DNA from 3 places in the Nocardiopsis mangrovi genome. Region 3 is predicted to be linked to each of the others. Evidence: predicted binding sites of a transcription regulator. Region 3 holds the regulator's gene; each other region holds the start of a gene.
What was found. Region 3 encodes LexA, which represses DNA repair genes until DNA is damaged. Its sites were predicted from a motif close to TCGAACANNTGTTCGA; they were not measured.
Positions count from the first base shown of each region.

Region 1: the regulator LexA is predicted to act here: its motif matches at 978-993, upstream of recA (recombinase RecA).
Region 2: the regulator LexA is predicted to act here: its motif matches at 897-912, upstream of ruvC (crossover junction endodeoxyribonuclease RuvC).

Region 1 is NZ_JBHSFQ010000002.1:226,286-228,544, reverse strand. It holds gene recA (recombinase RecA) at 1-808, opposite strand, end outside; gene ACFO4E_RS02985 (DUF3046 domain-containing protein) at 1,180-1,374, opposite strand; gene ACFO4E_RS02980 (DEAD/DEAH box helicase) at 1,509-2,259, shown strand, end outside.
Region 2 is NZ_JBHSFQ010000009.1:110,028-112,286, reverse strand. It holds gene ruvA (Holliday junction branch migration protein RuvA) at 1-282, opposite strand, end outside; gene ruvC (crossover junction endodeoxyribonuclease RuvC) at 290-862, opposite strand; gene ACFO4E_RS12110 (DUF4282 domain-containing protein) at 988-1,449, opposite strand; gene ACFO4E_RS12105 (YebC/PmpR family DNA-binding transcriptional regulator) at 1,707-2,259, opposite strand, start outside.
Region 3 is NZ_JBHSFQ010000003.1:221,009-223,267, reverse strand. It holds gene ACFO4E_RS04905 (alpha/beta hydrolase family protein) at 1-522, opposite strand, end outside; gene lexA (transcriptional repressor LexA) at 741-1,511, opposite strand; gene ACFO4E_RS04895 (LysM peptidoglycan-binding domain-containing protein) at 1,774-2,259, shown strand, end outside.

The sequences.
Region 1 (2,259 bases), on a different contig from region 3:
CCTGCTTGAACGGCGGCGCGACCTTGTTCTTGACGACCTTGACCCGGGTCCGGTTGCCGACGGCGTCGGTGCCGTCCTTCAGGGTCTCGATCCGCCGGACGTCCAGCCGCACCGAGGCGTAGAACTTCAGCGCCTTACCACCGGTGGTGGTCTCGGGACTGCCGAACATCACCCCGACCTTTTCGCGAAGTTGGTTGATGAAGATCGCGGTTGTTCCGGTTTGGTGCAGTGCGCCGGCGATCTTGCGCAGGGCCTGGGACATCAGGCGGGCCTGGAGGCCGACGTGGCTGTCGCCCATCTCGCCCTCGATCTCGGCGCGCGGGACCAGGGCTGCCACGGAGTCGATCACCAGGATGGAGACCGCGCCGGAGCGGATCAGCATGTCGGCGATCTCCAGCGCCTGTTCGCCGGTGTCGGGCTGGGAGAGCAGGAGGTCGTCGGTGTTGACACCGATCTTCTTGGCGTATTCGGGGTCGAGCGCGTGCTCGGCGTCGATGAACGCGGCGATGCCGCCCAGGCGCTGGGCGCTGGCCACCGCGTGCAGGGCGACGGTGGTCTTACCCGAGGATTCGGGGCCGTAGATCTCCACGATCCGGCCGCGGGGGATCCCGCCGATGCCGAGCGCGACGTCCAGGGAGATCGCGCCGGTGGGGATGGACTCGATCGGCGGGCGGTCGTCATCGCCGAGGCGCATGACGGAGCCCTTGCCGAACTGGCGCTCGATCTGCGCGAGCGCGGTTTCGAGAGCCTTGTCTCGGTCAGCAGCTGCCACGGGGAACCCCTGTTGGGTCGGTGTCTTCTTCTTCATCTCGGGAGTGACGCTACGCGGTCGCAGGGACATTCGGCGACGGCACCACCCGGCCTGTGGACGGCGCCGGGCCTGCGGGCGGCGACGGGGCACGGCCGCCGCGCCCATGGACGCGTTCTCCGCCGGTGCCCCGGGCCGCGTACGCGGCCCCGGTACAGCGACACCCTACCCGAACTTCTGTTCGATCGTTCGAAGCCCCGTTCGTTTTTCCCCGCCCGGCCTGCGAGGCGTCTTCAAGGCGGCGGCCTCCCACGGGCACGATCGATCGGGATTCCCCGCAGCCGGCGGGGCGCCCCCAAGACCGCGGGGCGGCGGGTCCGACCGGGGCGAACCGGGCGGGGGCCGTCTGCGGATCGCATGCGGGCCGGGGATCAGCGCGAGGAAGCGGGGATGTCGAAGGTGTCGCAGACCGCCCGCCACACCTCTTTCGCGCCGACACCGTCGGCGAGGGCCTGTTCCACGGTCCGCGACCCCAGGGCGTCGATCACGTAATCGCGCGCCAGGCTCTCGGCGTAGGCCTCGCCGAACTGGTCGTACATGCGATTCCACATCTGGGAGAGTCTCATCGCCTCCAGTATCGGCGCCCCGGGCCGCGGTGTCACCTCAGGGCGCACCGTCCCCTCCCTCCTCCGTGCCGCCCGGCGGCGCGGTGCGGCCCGCCCGCCCGGAAACCGTCGGCCCGGCGTTGCAGACTGGGGGTATGACCACCGACGATCCCGCCGCGGACGCGACGGCCCGCTTCTCCGCCGCCACCCGGGCATGGTTCGGCGGCGCGTTCCCCGGCGGCGCCACCCCGGCGCAGGCCGCGGCCTGGTCGGCCATCGCCGAGGGGGGAAACACCCTGGTCGTGGCGCCCACGGGATCGGGCAAGACGCTCTCGGCCTTCCTCTGGGCACTGGACCGGATGTCATCGGCGCCCGTTCCGCCGGAGCGCGCGCGGCGCTGCCGCGTGCTCTACGTCTCTCCGCTGAAGGCGCTGGCCACGGACATCGAGCGCAACCTCCGGGCACCCCTGTCGGGCATCCGCCGGGCCGCCGAGGACAGCGGGCTGGAGGCGCCGCGGGTATCGGTGGGGGTGCGCACCGGCGACACCCCCTCCGATGAGCGCCGCGCGCTGGCCACCCGGCCGCCCGACATCCTCATCACCACCCCCGAATCGCTGTTCCTGGTGCTGACCTCGCGGGCGCGCAACGGCCTGGCCGGCGTCGAGACGGTCATCGTCGACGAGGTGCACGCGCTGGCCGGGACCAAGCGCGGCGCGCACCTGGCGCTGACCCTGGAGCGGCTGGACGCGCTGCTGGACCGGCCGGCCCAGCGCATCGGCCTGTCGGCGACGGTGCGGCCGCCCGAGGAGGTGGCGTCGTTCCTCGGCGGGCCGCGCCCGGCCACGGTGGTCGCGCCGCCCGGCCGGCCGCACCTGGAGGTGCGCATCTCCGTTCCGGTCGAGGACA
Region 2 (2,259 bases), on a different contig from region 3:
GGGGGTGTGCACGGCGAGCATCGCCAGTGCCAGGCGCGGGCCGACCCCGCCGGCGGTCTGGAGGCGCTCGAAGACGTCGCGCTCGTCGTCGTCGGCGAAGCCGAACAGGGTCAGCGACTCCTCCCGGACGACCAGCGAGGTGGCGACCGTGGCGGTGTCGCCGACGCGCAGACCGGCCAGGGTCGCGGGGGTGCACTGGACGGTCATGCCGACGCCGCCCACCTCGATCACGGCGGTGCCGCCGCCTCGGGCGGCCACCCGGCCGCTGAGGAACGCGATCACGCCTCGGTCACCTCTTCCTGGGGTCGGTGGTGGCGGTGGCGCGGGCCCGCCGGGCGAGTTCGACCTTGCGGGCGAACTCCTGCTGCGCCGCCGCCACGCGCGCCTGCGCCCCGCCGCGCCAGATGTGGCAGATGGCCAGTGCGACGGCGTCGGCGGCGTCGGCCGGCTTGGGGGCGGCGTCCAGGTGCAGCAGCCGGGCGACCATGGTCTGCACCTGCGCCTTCTCGGCCCGGCCGCTGCCGGTGACGGCCGCCTTGACCTCGCTGGGGGTGTGCAGGGCCACGGGCAGCCCGCGCCGCGCCGCGCAGGTGATGGCGATGGCGCTGGCCTGCGCGGTGCCCATGACGGTGCTGACGTTGTGCTGGGCGAAGACGCGTTCGACCGCGACGGCTTCGGGGGCGTGGCTGTCGAGCCACCCCTCGATCCCGCGTTCGATGCCCAGGAGGCGCGCGGCGAGGTCGCCGTCGGACGGGGTGCGGACGACGCCGGCGGCGACGAACGCCAGCGGCCGCCCGATCGCGCCGTCGACCACCCCGACTCCGCAGCGGGTCAGGCCGGGGTCGATCCCCAGAACTCGCACGCGTCTCCTCCGTCGCACCGGGTCGCGCCGGGCCTCGAACGCCCGTTCGCAGTCCCCGAGCCTACCGGTGCGCGGGGACGGCGGGGCGGGCGACATGCGCGCCGGCGCCGCGTCGCGCCCTGCTGTCAGGCGCCGCTGTTGCGGCGCATCGCGGCGATGTCGTCGGAGGTGCGGACCAGCGCGATGGCCAGCTCCAGGCCGACGCGGCCCAGCAGCAGCGAGATACCGCCGCCCGCCAGCGCGCCGAGCAGGCCCAGCAGCGCGGACACGGGGGCGACCGTGATCGACGAGAAGGCGTTCACCACGCCGGTGAAGGTGACGACGCCGACGAGGACCAGCCACAGCAGGTACAGGGTCTTGGCGAAGCGCGGGGTGACGAACCGGGTGAAGTTCAGGTCGAACAGCACGCCGAAGAAGCCTTCCCCCTGCGGCTGCGGGGGCGGCGGGGTCGCGGGGCCCGCGCCCTGCGGGACGCCGGGGTAGGGGGCGCCGGGCTGGTAGGGCTGCTGGGACTGCTGGGGCCAGTCCTGCGGGTGCCCGGGCTGCTGGCCGTACTGCTCGTAGGGGTTGTCGCCGGGGGTGGTCATAGCGGGCTGCTCCAAGGGGGACTGAAGGGCGGGGTGCCCGGCCCAGGGCCGCGGACGTCGGTCGTCCGGCCCGGCGATCATCCGGGCGGCGCCGGTCGTCCGGCCCGGATGTGGTCCGGGCGGCGGGGCCGGGGCCGCGGAGGCGGCCGAGGCCACCCTATCGAGCCCGCGTGCGGCCCCGCCTTGGGGAAACGCCTCGGGCCCCGCTGGAAGAGCGGGGCCCGAGGCGAACGTGCGTGGCCGCGGCGGGCGGCCGGTCAGCCGATCTTCTGGAGGACGTCCTCGGGGATGTCGGCGTTGGTGAAGACGTTCTGGACGTCGTCGGAGTCCTCCAGCGCGTCGACGACGCGCAGGACCTTCTTGGCGTCGTCCTCGCCCACCGGCACCTCCATGCTCGGCAGGAAGGAGCTCTCGGCGGACTCGTAGTCGATGCCGGACTCCTGGAGCGCGGAGCGGACGGCGACGAGGTCGGTGGCCTCGCACACCACCTCGAACGCCTCGCCCAGGTCGTTGACGTCCTCGGCGCCGGCGTCGAGGACCGCCAGGGTGACGTCGTCCTCGTTGGTGCCCTCCTTGGGCACGATCACGACGCCCTTGCGGTTGAAGAGGTAGGACACCGATCCGGCGTCGGCCATGGACCCGCCGTTGCGGGTGACGGCCACGCGCACCTCGGAGGCGGCGCGGTTGCGGTTGTCGGTCAGGCACTCGACCAGCAGCGCCACCCCGCCGGGGGCGTAGCCCTCGTACATGATGGTCTGCCAGTCGGCCCCGCCGGCCTCTTCCCCGGACCCGCGCTTGCGCGCGCGCTCG
Region 3 (2,259 bases):
GGCGCGCAGGGCGAACAGGGCGCCTTCGCTGTGGCCCAGCACCAGCAGCCGGTCGGGGTCGACCTCCGGCTGGGCGGCGAGCTGGGCGTAGGCGTCGGCCATCTCCTGCTCGAAGACGTCGTAGCCCACGGAGTCGTCCTCGTCCCGTGCGCCCATGCCGGTCTCGCCGCTGCCGAGCTTGTCGTAGCGCAATGAGGCGACGCCGGCGTCCGCGAGCAGGCGGGCGAAGTTCTCGTTGGTGCCGGCGTCGGGGCGCATGGGGTTGTCGCCGTCGCGGTCGGTGGGACCGCTGCCGGAGATGATCAGGGCCGCCGGCACCCGGCCCCGGGCGTCGGGCGGCAGGGCGAACGTCCCGTACACGGTGTCGGGGCCGCTGTCGAAGCTCACGTCCCGCTCCACAGGCGCGGCGCCCGGCGGCTCCGGAGGGCCGGCGGGGTCCTCCTGCCCGGAGCACGCCGAGGCGGCCAGGAGCACGGCGGCGGACAGGGCGGCGGTGCGCACAGCGGCGGAGGCGAAGGGCATGCCCCCTACCGTATTGCCGCCCCTGCCGCCGGGGGACGCGGTGCTCCCGCCGGCCGGGGGGACGCCGTGCGCGGCGCCTCCCCGGCCCGGTCGTACTCCCGCGTCGCGCCGGGGATAACCGTTCGGCGTCGAAACGGGAAAAGGCCCGTGACCTTCAGTGAAGATCACGGGCCCGTGCCAAAGCGTGGCGGAGTCGTTATTCCGGCGCGTGTTAGATCTCAGATGCGCCGGAGAACGGCGACGACCTTGCCCAGAATGGTGGCGTGATCGCCGTTGATCGGCTCGTAGGCGTCGTTGCGCGGCAGCAGCCACACATGGTCGCCGTCGCGTTTGAACGCCTTCACCGTGGCCTCGTCGTCGAGCAGCGCGGCGACGATGTCGCCGTTGTTGGCCTCGGGCTGCTGGCGGACGACGACCAGGTCACCGTCGGTGATGGCGGCGTCGATCATGGAGTCGCCGACAACGTTCAGCATGAACAGCCGGCCCTCGCCGACGAGCTGCTTGGGCAGGGTCAGGACGTCCTCGATGGCCTCCTCGGCGAGGATCGGGCCGCCCGCCGCGATGCGGCCCACGACCGGGACGTCGGTCGCGCGCGAGCCGTCGGCCCGCGGCTCGTCGTCGAGATGGTCCCAGGAGCGCACGGTGGGCTGTCCGGGAATGCGAATTTCGACCGCTCGTGGGCGATTCGGATCGCGGTGAAGATAGCCCTTGCGTTGCAACACCTTCAGTTGGTGCGCGACACTGGAGGGGCTCGACAGGCCCACCGCGTCGCCGATTTCCCGGATGGACGGTGGGTACCCGCGTTGCCGCACGTAACGGTGGATGCAGTTCAGCACACTCTGCTGGCGGGCCGTCAGTTTCGGCGCACCATTGTCCGTACCGGCCGCGGGATCCCCCGCACCTGGAGATTTCGCGGTGGCGGACCGGAGTGCGGCGACGGACGTTCCGCCCGCGTGAGGTTCCTGCGTTCCGTGATTCTCCTCCGGCACGGCCGGCCTCCTCGGCGGTCGGTGTTCTGGGCGTGGGATGTCGAAGCATCGTCAGGATGATCCCCGCGCCCGCGGGGTCGCCCCGTCGACCGTCTGACAGCGGTAGCGGCGCCATCGCCGATACCGCAGTGAAACATGTCCAACGGTAGTGCCTGCGCTGGGCAATATCAAACAAACGTTCGAGCCGGTGATGAAAAAATCGCCGAGATGCGGTAATAGTCGAACGTTGGTTCGAACGAACTGGCGTTCGAAAGTGGGGGTCATGTCCGAACCGTCCGTGCTGCGGCCCCGGGGTCCCGTCCTGTTCGACTGGGCGCAGGAGATTCCCGAGTGGCGCACCGCACCCGTGAAGTTCGCCGCCCGTCCGGCGGTCGCCGGCGCGCACTCGGCCGTCGGCCCGCCCGATCTGCCGGACCTCAACTGCGCCATCGCGCCGGGGATCGTGCCCCCGGTCGTCAGGCGCGGGTGGACCCGCCTGACCCGCCGCGGCCGTGTGGTCCTCGTCTCCACCGCATCCGCCACCGCCACCGGCGTTCTCTCGGTCTTCTTCCTGACAGCCGTCGCGGCCGGGGCATCCGCCTCCGGCGCGCCCGCCGCATCGGCCTTCCTGCCCGCCTCGTCCTCGACCGTCGTCGTCCGCGATGGCGATACGCTGTGGGGGATCGCCGAGCGGGTCCGGCCCGGTGACGATCCCCGCCGGACCGTGCACGAGATCGTGCGGATCAACGAGCTGCCGAGTTCCGAGCTG